Regions from separate parts of the Streptomyces sp. NPDC048185 genome, predicted to be linked through region 1. Evidence: riboswitches for the same ligand, from Rfam matches in the RefSeq annotation. Region 1 holds a riboswitch; each other region holds the start of a gene.

Region 1 (4,145 bases):
CTCGACGAAGAGGTCGGTGTCGGCCAGCCGGACGCGGTCGCCGGTGGTCGGGCCGAACAGGTCGGCGTAGGCGGCTCGGGACAGTTCAGGCATCGAGGGCACCTCCGGTCGCGCCGCGCAGACCCACGACGACGCGGGCACCCGCGAGGGGGATCAGCTCCACGTCGACCGGGATGCCGGGCTCGAACCGGACGGCGGTGCCGGCGGCGATGTTCAGCCGCCTGCCGTGCGCCGCGGCACGGTCGAAGTCGAGACCGGGGTTGGCCTCGGCGAAGTGGTAGTGGGAGCCGACCTGCACGGGCCGGTCGGCGGTGTTGAGCACGGTCAGACGGACGCTCGTGCGGCCCTCGTTGAAGGCGACCGGCTCGTCGGCGAAGAGGATCTCTCCGGGAATCATGGCTGCTGCGGGTTCCCGTCAGATGATCGGTTCGTGGACGGTGACGAGCTTGGTGCCGTCGGGGAAGGTCGCCTCGACCTGCACGTCGTGGATCATCTCGGGGATGCCTTCCATGACCTCGTGGCGCTGGATCAGCTTGCGGCCCGACGCCATGAGCTCACTGACCGTACGGCCGTCACGGGCGCCCTCGAGGATGTGCGAGGTGATCAGCGCGACGACCTCGGGGTGGTTGAGCTTCACCCCTCGCGCGCGGCGCTTCTCCGCCACGTCCGCGGCCACATGGATGAGCAGTCGTTCCTGCTCGTGCGGGGTCAGTTGCACGTACCACCTCACAGAACGTCACGCCGGGACCGAACGGTCCGGCTGCCGCGTCCACCGCGACGGCTCTAGATGTAACACACAGCAATGAGCCCCAAGTCGCCCGCTGATGTGCGAAAAACCGCAGGTGGATCGGGGTGCAGAGTACGGCTAGAGTGTTTCCGCCACGTCACGCGGTTTTGACCGACTGATTACCGGTTTGACCGGCCGATTACCGGTGCTGTCGGCGGTCCTTCGCATGCCCGCGCATCCCTGGGCGCGATCGGCGTCCCGCAGGGCGCCCGGCAGCCGCGTCCGGCACACCCTCCGTCACCGCGGGGCCGAAACCGGCCGAACGGCTTACCCCCCTTCGGCGTAGGAACACCTCGAATTTCCGGCCCCCCGGGCTTGCGCGACGTGCGCACCCGGACGGCGGAACTTGTCATTCCGTCGCTGGTCCCGGGGTCGCCACGGGCGTCCCCCGGAGGATCGAACACGACATGTCCACCCGAACGGGTGGGTGGTGAGTAACCACACAACAACCCGGTTCCGTTGGGATTTTCCGACTTCGGTGCGCCAAGATCCATGACTGACGACAAGCCCCCGCCGCAGCGGCGGGGCGGTCCGGGCGGACGCCGAGTCCTGCCGCCGCCCGGACGACCGGTCGACAGGAGTGGATCGGCAGGAGTGGAGGACCCGAGCACGACGGGTCGCCGGAACGGTCGCCCCCGAGAGGGAGCCGCCGGGCCGAGCAGCCCTTGGGGTGAAGCCGCACTCGTGCGGCCGGGCAACTTCGCCAGCCCGAATCCGACAGGTCATCCTTCACAGGCGGCTGACGAAGGGTTGCGCATGACTGCGCTCAATCGCGTCCCGTCGCTGATGGCCCGTGCCGGTACGGCCTCGGCCCTGACCATCGCCGCCGTGGGCGGCTCCATCGTGGTTCCCGGCGTCGCCTCCGAGGCCGCCGCGGCGAGCCACGCGACGAAGGCCCTCAGGATCGCGGCCTCCAAGAAGGGCGCGCCCTACGCGTGGGGCGCCACCGGGCCGTACCGGTTCGACTGCTCCGGACTGACGCTGTACTCGTTCAAGAAGGCCGGCAAGAAGCTGCCGCGGACCGCCGCGCAGCAGTACAACAAGACCCGGCACGTCTCCGCCAGGAGCCGCAAGGCCGGAGACCTCGTGTTCTTCCACTCGGGCCGGAGTGTGTACCACGTCGGCATCTACGCCGGAAAGGGCAAGATCTGGCACGCCCCGAAGACCGGGGACGTGGTGCGGCTGCAGAAGATCTGGACCAGCAACGTCTGGTACGGCCGGGTGAAGTGATCCGCCCGGGGCGGTGACGGCTTCCTGACGCGCCGTCACCGTCCCGGGTGCGTGCCGCGGTGCGTGACACGGCCCTCTGCGGTCACCCGCACGGCATGGCCGACCACCGCCGCTGCACCGCTCGCAACGAGACACCGCTGGAGCGCGCCGACCGCAACTTCGTCGAGCTGCTCCAGGAACTGCGCGTCACCCGGACCGGGGTGCAGATCCTCTTCGCCTTCCTGCTGTCCCTGGCCTTCACGTCGCGCTTCCCGGAGCTCGACACGGTCCGGCGCACCGTCTACGTCACCACGCTGCTGTTCGCGGTGCTCGCGGCGACGCTGTTCACCGCCCCGGCCGCGCTGCACCGCTCGCTCTTCCAGCGGGGCGCCAAGGCACGCATAGTGCGGGTGTCCTCGCGGCTCGCCACGGCCGGCCTGGGCGTACTGGTGTTCGCGTTCACCGGCTCGGTGATGCTCGTGGTCGACGTGACCACCGGCCGGGCCGGTGGAGCGGCCGCCGGTGCGGCGACCCTGCTGGTCTGCCTCGGCCTGTGGTGGCTGCTCCCCCGCCTGGTCCGGCGGAGCCACGCGACCGGTGACCGCCGCGCCGCCGACCGGCGCCCGGCGGCGGAGGCGGCCGGCGCGGCCCGGGACAGGGCCGCACGGGTCCGGGCGGCCCGGCGGGCGCCGTCCGTCTCGCGCCGGGTGCCGTCCACGCCTCACCGCTGAGGCTCCTGCGGCCCCACGGTCTCGCCCCGGGGACGCCCCACGACGGTGACCGGTTCGGCGGGCACCACCGGGCCCGGTGCCGTCCAGGGCAGTTCGATGGAGACGGTCTTGCCGCCCTCGCGCGTGGGCCGCACCCTCAGCCTGCCGCCGCACTCCGCCGTCAGCCAGCGGATGATCACCATGCCCCGGCCGTTGTCCTGCTGCACCGCGGCGGGCAGCCGTTTGGGGAAACGCGGGTGGCTGTCGGTGACGCCGATGCACAGCCGTTCGTCGCAGTCGAGCACGAGGTCCACCGTGAAGGTCGGTGACTGCCCGAACGTGTGCTGGACCGCGTTGGTGGCCAGCTCGGAGACGATGAGCCGGACGGTCTCGGACACCTCGGCGTCCTCGGGCAGGCCCCACTCCGCCAGGGTGCCCACCACATAGGTGCGCGCGGCGGCCACCGAGGCGGGATCGCTCGGCAGAGTGACGGATGCTTCCAGATGGTCTGCCATGGCGACGTCGTCCCTTTCCCACGGGACCGCGGCCCGACACGGGGCGGATGGTTCGAGTACGGTCCCGGACTGGTGCTTCGCCGCCAGACTGCCATCACCGCCCGGCGAAGGGCGGCGATCCACCAAGATATGCATATATCTGTCGCTCGAAGCGGTGAACTCTGCGACGGCAGAGCGTATTCGGGCGGCTCGTCGGCATCGGAGGAGTGGCCCATGCAGCACGGTCCGGTGGTGCGCCGCCGAAAGCTGGGCGCGGAACTGCGCGCCCTGCGCACGTCGGCGGGGATCACCAGCGGCGAGGCGGCCCGGCTGGTGGGCTGGCACCAGTCGAAGGTCAGCCGGATCGAGACCGGGACCAGCGGGGCGAAACCGGCCGACGTGCGGTTACTGCTGGACGCCTACGGTGTGGACGACCGCGAACTGCGGGAGCTGCTGGTGGTGCTGGCGGGTTCCGAGGACGCGGGCGGCCGGCACCACTGGTGGCACGCCTATCGCGGGGTGCTGCCGCCGACGTACCGGGACTTCATCAGTCTGGAGTCGCAGGCGAGCGCGATGCGGACGCTGGAGACGACCGTCGTTCCCGGGCTGTTGCAGACGCCTGAGTACGCCCGCGCGGTCACGCGGGCGGCGGTGGACGGGCTGTCGGACGAGCGGCTGGACACGCTGGTGGAGGTCCGCCTGGCCCGGCAGGACGTGCTGCGGGCCGACCCGCCACTGGAGCTGAACGCGGTCCTCGACGAAGCGGTGCTGCGCCGGGAGGTGGGCGGGCCCGGGGTCATGGCCCGGCAGCTGACCCGGCTGGTGGAGGCCGCGCGGCTGCCCAATGTCCGGCTCCAGGTGCTTCCGTTCACCGCCGGGGCGCACATCGGTGTCACCGGCCCTTTCGTAATCTTCTCATTTCCGAGCACTTCTGATCTCGACGTG
Region 2 (4,145 bases), on a different contig from region 1:
GAGGCGCCGAGGGGCTCCAGCAGCGTGCGGGTCTCGAGCAGGTCGGCGGCCTCCTGTTCGGTCGGTTCCGCGACGCACGCGCCCGCGTGCCGCCGGGTCACCACGAAGCCCTCGGCCTCCAGGGTGCGCAGGGCCTCACGGACGGGGACGCGGGAGACGCCGTAGCGGCGGGCGAGCAGTTCCTCGGTGAGCCGGCCGCCGCGGCCGTGGACACCGGCGACGATGTCGTCCCGGATGGCCGTGCACACCAAGTGCGCCGGAATACTCATGTCCGACCTCCGCATTGATCCCCGCGAAACGGCGACGATGGACGCGCGTTTTCCGTGACTCTAGGCCAATGAGACGCGCTTTCGGACAGGCGCCGGGAATTCAGGGAAATTTTTTGGACATTTACGGGCCGGGAAAGGACCGGAGCCCGGGCTGGAACGGGGACCGGAACCCGGGCCGGGAAAACCGGAAGGCCCCGGCTCGGGAGCCGGGGCCTTCGGGGTGCCGTACCGTTCGTCGTCAGACGTTCACGCCGTGCGAGCGGAGGTAGGCGACCGGATCCATGTCCGAGCCGTACTCCGGGCTCGTGCGGGCCTCGAAGTGCAGGTGCGGGCCGGTGACGTTGCCGGTGGCACCGGAGAGGCCGATCTGCTGACCCGCCTCGACCGACTGGCCGACCGTGACGCCGATGGACGACAGGTGCCCGTACTGGGTGTACGTGCCGTCGTGCATCTTGATCACGACCTGGTTGCCGTACGCGCCGCCCCAGCCGGTCTCGACGACGGTGCCGACGCCGACCGCGTGCACCGAGGTGCCGGTGGAGGCGTGGAAGTCGATGCCGGTGTGGCTGCCGGAGGACCACAGGGAGCTGCCGGCCTGGTAGGCCGTGGAGACGTAGGAGCCGGTGATCGGCGCGACGAAGGTGTTGAGGCGCCGGCGCTCGGCTTCGCGCGCGGCGCGCTCCTTGGCCTCGCGCGCCTCCTTGGCGGCCTCCGCGACCCGCTCGCGCGCGGCCTCCATCGCCGCCTCGCGGGCGGCGGCGTCCTGGGCGGCCTGCTTCTGCGCGGTGGCCTGGGCGTCGATCTCGTCGGCGATGGAGTCGCCGATGGTGACGACCGGGGTGAGTCCGCTCTGCTCGACCTCGGGCTCGGCGGCGAGGGCCGGGGCAGCGAGGGTGCCGACGACGCCGGTGGTGGCGAGGGCCGCGACGCCCGCCGCTCGGGCGGTGGTGCGGTGGATGCGGCTGGGACGGCGGTGCTTCCCGGTGGCGCGCGTGAACGCCATGTAGAGGCTGTTTCCTTTCCTTCCCTCTCGCCTACCGGGTTAGCTGACGGGTTCGGAGCAGGAAGGTCTCCTACGGACCCCCTCGCCGGAGCGCGGGCGTCCGATTCACCCCAGGGACTGCGATGGGTCCCCGGCTCCCCTGGCTCGCGCCGTACGGGGACTCGGCGATGACTGTCCGGTGCCGCGGGTGCGGCGCACTGCCTGACGAACAGCCCGGACGACGCTAAACGCGGCTGTCTTCAATACTCAAACGCAACCGGGTTTTTGTAGCGCACGCCACAGGGCAGACGGGCAGCCTCTCTCCCAATTCGGACATACGACGGCCCTGGTGACGTTCGGGTCACCAGGGCCGTCGCACGGGCGTGCCGCTACTCGGCGGCCACGATGGTGACTTGGCCGATGCCGAGGGCCTCGACGGGCTCCTTGATCTGCGCCGCGTCACCGACGAGGACCGTGACCAGTCGGTCGACCGGGAAGGCGTTGACGACGGCCGCGGTGGCCTCCACGGTGCCGGTGGCGGCCAGTTGGCGGTACAGCGCGGCCTGGTAGTCGTCGGGCAGGTGCTGCTCGACCTGGTCGGCCAGCGTGCTCGCCACGGCCGCCGCCGTCTCGTACTTCAGCGGCGCCACTCCCACCAGGTTCTGCACGGCGACGTCCCGCTCGGCGTCGGTGAGCCCGCCCTCGGCGAGCGTGCGCAGCACCGTCCACAGGTCCTGCAGTGCCGGGCCGGTGTTGGGTGTGTCGACCGAGCCGCTGATGGCCAGCATCGCGGCGCCCGTCCCGTCGGGCGCGGAGCGCAGGACCTGCCCGAACGCCCGCACGCCGTAGGTGTAGCCCTTCTCCTCGCGCAGCACGCGGTCCAGGCGGGAGGTGAGGGTCCCGCCGAGGCAGTAGGTGCCGAGGACCTGTGCGGGCCACACGCGGTCGTGCCGGTCGGCTCCGGTGCGGCCGATCAGCAGCTGCGTCTGGACGGCGCCGGGGCGGTCCACGATGACGACCCGTCCGGTGTCGTCGGCGGTCACCGGCGGCACGGGGCGCGGCTCGGCGGCGGAGCCGGTCCACGCGCCGAGGGTGTCGCCGAGCAGCGCGTCGAGGTCGACGTCGGTGAGGTCGCCGACGATCACGGCGGTGGCCGTGGCGGGGCGGACGTGCTTCTCGTAGAAGGCCCGGACGGCCGCCGCGTCGATGGCCGCGACCGTCTCCTCCGTGCCCTGCCGCGGGCGCGACATCCGCGAGTCCGCCGGGAACAGCTCCTTGGAGAGCTCCTTGGCGGCGCGGCGGGAGGGGTTGGCCAGCTCGTGCGGGATCTCGTCGAGCCGGTTGCGCACCAGCCGCTCGACCTCGCTGTCGGCGAAGGCGGGCGACCTGAGCGCGTCGGCGACCAGGCCGAGGGCCTTGGCGAGGCGCGAGACCGGCACCTCGAGGCTCAGCCGGACGCCGGGGTGGTCCGCGTGCGCGTCGAGGGTGGCGCCGCAGCGCTCCAGCTCCGCGGCGAACTCCTCGGCGGAGTGCTTGTCGGTGCCCTCGGAGAACGCGCGCGCCATGATCGTGGCGACACCGTCCAGGCCGGCGGGCTCGGCGTCCAGCGGGGCGTTCAGCGACACCTCGACGGCGACGACCTGCTGACCGGGGCGGTGGCAGCGCAGCACGGTGAGGCCGTTGTCGAGGCTGCCGCGCTCGGGGGCCGGGAACGCCCACGGCTTGGGCTCGCCGGGGTGCGGCTGGGAATGGAATTCCATGGTGGCGAGCTCGGTCACTTGGCCGCCTCCTCGTTCTCGTCGGTGGCGTCGGCGTCGGTCACGGAGACGGTGACGGTGGTCTCGTCGGCGGGGGCGGTCGGCTCGTAGACGAGCACCGCGCGGTTGTCGGGGCGCAGACGGGCCTTGGCGACCTCCTGCACCTCCTCGGCCGTCACCTCGAGCACCCGCTGTACGGCGGTGAGGGCGAGCTGCGGGTCGCCGAACAGGACGGCGTAACGGCACAGTTCGTCGGCGCGGCCGGCGACCGTGCCGAGCCGGTCGAGCCACTCGCGCTCGAGCTGGGCCTGGGCGCGCTCCATCTCCTCGGCCGTCGGGCCCTCCTCGGCGAACCGGGCGAGCTCCTCGTCGATGGCGGTCTCGATGACGGGCACCTCGACGTCACCGGACGTCTTCACGTCCAGCCAGCCCAGGGAGGGCGCCCCGGCGAGCCGCAGCAGGCCGAAGCCGGCGGCCACGGCCGTGCGGTCGCGCCGTACGAGCCGGTTGTACAGGCGGGACGACTCGCCGCCGCCCAGGACCGTGAGGGCCAGGTCGGCCGCGTCGCACGCGCGCGTGCCGTCCTCGGGGAGGCGGTAGGCCGCCATCAGCGCGCGGGCCGGGACCTCCTCCTCGACGACCTCGCGCAGCTGCTCGCCCATGACGTCGGGCAGCGAGCCGTCCCGGGGGGCGGGCTTGCCGTCGTGCGAGGCGATGGAGCCGAAGTACTTCTCGATCCAGGCGAGCGTCTGCTCGGGGTCGATGTCGCCGACGACGGACAGCACCGCGTTGTTCGGCGCGTAGTAGGTGCGGAAGAACGCGCGCGCGTCCTCCAGCGTCGCCGCGTCCAGGTCGGCCATCGAGCCGATCGGCGTGTGGTGGTAGGGGTGGCCCTCCGGGTACGCGAGGGCGGTCAGCCTCTCGAACGCGGTGCCGTAGGGCACGTTGTCGTAGCGCTGGCGGCGCTCGTTCTTGACGACGTCCCGCTGGTTCTCCATGGACTCCTCGTCCAGGGCGGCGAGCAGGGAGCCCATCCGGTCGGCCTCCAGCCAGAGGGCGAGCTCCAGCTGGTGGGCGGGCATCGTCTCGAAGTAGTTGGTGCGCTCGAAGCTGGTGGTGCCGTTGAGCGAGCCGCCG
Region 3 (4,145 bases), on a different contig from region 1:
CTTGGGGCGGCGGGACTCGTTGCGCTCGATGACCGCGTTGGCGGCGCTGAGGATCGTCTGGGTGGAGCGGTAGTTCTGCTCCAGCAGGATCGTCGTCGCGTCCGGGTAGTCCTCCTCGAACTGGAGGATGTTGCGGATGGTGGCGCCACGGAAGGCGTAGATCGACTGGTCGGCGTCGCCGACGACGCACAGCTCGGCGGGCGGGACCTCCGCCTCGGGCGGCACGTCGACGGGGTGCTCCGAGGCCCCGCCGACCAGCTCGCGCACGAGGGCGTACTGGGCGTGGTTGGTGTCCTGGTACTCGTCGACGAGGACGTGCCGGAAGCGGCGGCGGTAGTGCTCGGCGACGTCCGGGAAGGCGCGGAGCAGGTTGACCGTCGTCATGATCAGGTCGTCGAAGTCGAGCGCGTTGGCCTCGCGCAGCCGCGACTGGTAGAGGGCGTAGGCCTGGGCGAGGGTCTTCTCGAAACCGTCGGCGGCCTGCGCGGCGAAGTCCTCCTCGTCGATCAGCTCGTTCTTCAGGTTGCTGATCTTCGCGCTGAACGACTTCGGCGGGAAGCGCTTCGGGTCCAGGTCCAGGTCGCGGCAGACCAGCGCCATGAGCCGCTTGGAGTCGGCGGCGTCGTAGATCGAGAAGGACGACGTGAAGCCGAGCTTCTTGGACTCGCGGCGCAGGATGCGGACGCACGCGCTGTGGAAGGTCATCACCCACATCGCGTTCGCGCGCGGGCCGACGAGCTGCTCGACGCGCTCCTTCATCTCGCCCGCGGCCTTGTTGGTGAAGGTGATCGCGAGGATCTGCCCGGGGTGGACGCCCCGCTCTCCCAGCAGGTGGGCGATGCGGTGGGTGAGCACCCGGGTCTTGCCGGATCCGGCACCGGCCACGATGAGCAGGGGGGAGCCGGAGTGCACGACGGCGGCGCGCTGGTTGTCGTTGAGCCCCTCCAGGAGCGCGGCCGGGTCCAGGACGGGGCGGGGGGCGCCGTCCCGGTAGTACGGGTCCCGGTCCGGCGGCGCGTCGAACTTCCCGCCGAACAGATCGTGCGGAACCGGCTCCGTCACGTGGTCGTCCTCGGGCGGCGGCGGGGGTTCCTCCTCGTGACCGCGCGGGGTCTGGAGGCTCGCCAGGAAGCTTTCGTCAAAGAGGCTGCTCATCGCTCTCCGAGTCTAGGGTGCCCCACCGACAACCGGCTGCCACCCCGGAAAATGGCCGGCATCGCCGGGATCGGAGCTCTCGGAGCAGGCGCTATCACACGGAGTGACCCTCGCACCGGAGGTCACGAAAATGTATCGGGCATATCACCCGGCAACCTTCCCAGGCGCCACACGAGTTGGCTACGGTGCGGGACAGGTCGCACGCCCCTTCCGGCGAACGTCGCCGGGCCGCGCGGCCTCCGCCGAGTCCGGCGTGCCGCACGGCGTCCGGAGCCGGGGACCCACCGAATTCCTGGGGTGAATCGGCCACCCGCCCACCACGGGCGGTGCCGTAGGGCAATCCTTCCGAACCACCGCCCGAACCCGACAGCTAACCCGGTAGGCGGAGCACGGAAGGAGTCGCCTCCCTTGGCGTCGCACCGCAAGTCGCGCCCCACCGGTACGCGCGTAGCAGGCATACGGACCCCCGCCCTCGCCACGGCGGCCCTCACCTCCGTCGCCCTGCTGTCCCAGACGTCCGACGCCGTGCCGTCGGACGACCGGCCCACCCTCGAAGAGGTCGAGAAGAAGGTCGACGACCTCTACCGCCAGGCCGGGTCGGCGACCGAGAAGTACAACGCGGCCAAGGAGAGGACCGCGAAGCAGCGCGAGCGCGTCGACACCCTCCTCGACGACGTCGCCCAGCGCACCCAAAAGCTCAACGAGGCCCGCGAGGAGCTGGGCGCCTACGCCTCCGCGCAGTACCGCACGGGCGGCCTGATCCCGTCGACCGCGACCTTCCTCCTCGCGGACTCACCGCAGGACTACGTCGACCGGAGCCAGCTGATGGACCGGCTCACCGGCCGCCAGAAGGAAGCGGTCGACGACTACGTCACCCAGCAGTCCGAGACGATGAAGAAGCGCCGGGAGGCCACCGAGAGCCTTGAAACGCTCACCGACTCGCAGAACGACCTGCGGACGGCCAAGGCCACGGTCCAGAAGAAGCTCACCGACGCGCGCGAGCTGCTGTCGACGCTGACCGCCGAGGAGAAGGCCCGGCTCGCGGCGATCGAGAGGAGGAAGCAGGAGGAGGCCGCCCGCAAGGCCGCCGAGCTGGCCCGGCAGCAGGCCGAGGAGCGGCAGCGGCAGCAGGAGGCCGCCCCGCAGGAGAGCGACACCCCGGCAGACCCCTCCGGCTCCTCCGGCTCCACCGGCTCGTCCGGTTCCGCCACCGGCGGCACCGGCACCGGCACCGGCTCCTCCGCGCCGGACCCGTCGTACGGCACCAAGGCCGAGAAGGCGCTCGCCTTCGCCCGGGCCCAGATCGGCAAGCCGTACGTCTGGGGCGCCACGGGCCCCGGCTCGTACGACTGCTCCGGTCTCACCCAGGCCGCCTGGAAGGCCGCGGACGTGACGCTGCCGCGCACCACCTACGACCAGGTCGACGCCGGCACGACGGTCTCCGTCTCGCAGGCACAACCCGGTGACCTGGTCTTCTTCTACGACGACATCAGCCACGTCGGCATCTACATCGGCAACGGCATGATGATCCACGCCCCGAAGCCGGGTGCGTACGTCCGCGAGGAGTCGGTCTTCTACGACGGCGAGTCGTCGATCCACAGCGTGGTGCGTCCGGCCTGACGCACGGCGCTCTCTAGCATCGACCCATGTCATCCGCCTCCAGTCACCCTCTGCGCGCCTGGTGGGCGCAGCGTCCGCCGGCGGCCGGGGCCGCGGTGATGGCGACCGGCATCCTGTCGGTCGGCCTGCACCTGATCCACCACGAGCTGCTGTCGCGCATCGCGCTGGTGCTCGCCTGCGCCGCGTGGCTGGCGCTCGCGGCGAACTTCGTCTCCCTGCTGCTGTCCGACCGGGCGAAGTGGATGACGCGGGCGGGGACACCGGGCGCGCTCACGGCCGTCGCCGCGACGACCGTGCTGGGCACCCGTTTCTCGCTGCTCGGCTGGACGGCCCTGGCGGCGGCGCTGCTGGCACTGGCCGCGCTGCTGTGGCCCGGGCTGCTGCTGGTGGTCGTGCAGCACTGGGAGCGGCGGATGCCGGGGGCGGTGTTCCTGGGCTGCGTGGCCACGGAGGGCCTGGCCGTGCTGGGGGCCACGCTGGCCGCGGCCACCTCCACGGCCTGGCTCGCGCACGTGGCGCTGGTGCCGTTCTGGCTGGGGCTCGTGCTCTACGTCATCGCGCTGTTCCGCTTCGACCCGCGGCAAGTGGCCCGCGGCGCCGGGGACCACTGGGTCGCGGGCGGCGCGCTCGCCATCTCGGCGCTCGCGGGGGCCAAGCTGCTCGCCGCGGCCGACGGCGGGACGTACCTGTGGAACGACGACGACAGTGCGGTGCTGCACGACGCGACCGTCGCCCTGCTCGTGCTCGACCTCGCCTGGTACGTCGTCCTTCTCGTCTGCGAGATCGTGTGGCCCCGCCCCCGCTACGACGTGCGCCGCTGGTCGACCGTCTTCCCCCTCGGCATGACGGCGGCGGCGACGCTGTCCGTCGCCGCCGTCGTGGACGTTCCGTGGCTGGAGGGGCCCGGTCGGGCCCTGGTGTGGATCGCGGTGGCCGCGTGGCTGGCGGTCGCCGCGGGTGCCGTCGCCGCGGGCCGGGCCGGGCTGCGCTCCGCTTCGGCGGGGGCCGCGGGCGGCGCGGGCGTCAGGTCCACAACACGGCGATGAAGATGTTCACCAGGGTCAGCAGGCCGACGAGGCCGAACAGCGGCTTGTCCACCTTCTCGTCGTCGCGCTTCACGTAGACGAGGCCGAGGATCACGATCAGCACGGCCAGCTTCACGCCGATCTTGACGTTGTCGATGGAGTAGTCCTGGGCCTGGTTGAGGCCGACCAGGACCGCTCCGGTGACCAGCATCGTCAGCGCGCCGTGCAGCATGGCCGGCGTGAAGCGGGCGGTGCCCTGGCCCATCGCCTTCATCTGGGTCAGGAAGCCGCCGAGGAGCGCTCCGATGCCGATGATGTGCAGACCGACGAAGAGGTGGATGAGTA

The links. Region 1 has a riboswitch for cyclic di-AMP ahead of ACGF3H_RS23680 (C40 family peptidase). Riboswitches for the same ligand answer to the same signal wherever they lie in the genome.
Region 2: another riboswitch for cyclic di-AMP. It lies ahead of ACGF3H_RS14155 (M23 family metallopeptidase); the one in region 1 lies ahead of ACGF3H_RS23680 (C40 family peptidase).
Region 3: another riboswitch for cyclic di-AMP. It lies ahead of ACGF3H_RS21725 (NlpC/P60 family protein); the one in region 1 lies ahead of ACGF3H_RS23680 (C40 family peptidase).

The regions. Positions count from the first base shown of each region.
Region 1 covers NZ_JBIDAN010000008.1:107,358-111,502, reverse strand. Annotated here, with positions in the region: gene ACGF3H_RS23695 (urease subunit alpha) at 1-93, opposite strand, end outside; gene ACGF3H_RS23690 (urease subunit beta) at 86-397, opposite strand; gene ACGF3H_RS23685 (urease subunit gamma) at 416-718, opposite strand; cyclic di-AMP (ydaO/yuaA leader) riboswitch at 1,396-1,540, shown strand; gene ACGF3H_RS23680 (C40 family peptidase) at 1,544-2,017, shown strand; gene ACGF3H_RS23675 (DUF6328 family protein) at 2,113-2,727, shown strand; gene ACGF3H_RS23670 (ATP-binding protein) at 2,718-3,221, opposite strand; gene ACGF3H_RS23665 (helix-turn-helix transcriptional regulator) at 3,435-4,145, shown strand, end outside.
Region 2 covers NZ_JBIDAN010000004.1:111,745-115,889, reverse strand. Annotated here, with positions in the region: gene ACGF3H_RS14160 (GntR family transcriptional regulator) at 1-269, opposite strand, end outside; gene ACGF3H_RS14155 (M23 family metallopeptidase) at 508-1,272, opposite strand; cyclic di-AMP (ydaO/yuaA leader) riboswitch at 1,286-1,449, opposite strand; gene ACGF3H_RS14150 (pitrilysin family protein) at 1,641-3,029, opposite strand; gene ACGF3H_RS14145 (pitrilysin family protein) at 3,026-4,145, opposite strand, start outside.
Region 3 covers NZ_JBIDAN010000007.1:146,628-150,772, forward strand. Annotated here, with positions in the region: gene pcrA (DNA helicase PcrA) at 1-1,155, opposite strand, end outside; cyclic di-AMP (ydaO/yuaA leader) riboswitch at 1,386-1,555, shown strand; gene ACGF3H_RS21725 (NlpC/P60 family protein) at 1,564-2,775, shown strand; gene ACGF3H_RS21730 (tellurite resistance/C4-dicarboxylate transporter family protein) at 2,802-3,821, shown strand; gene ACGF3H_RS21735 (hypothetical protein) at 3,799-4,145, opposite strand, start outside.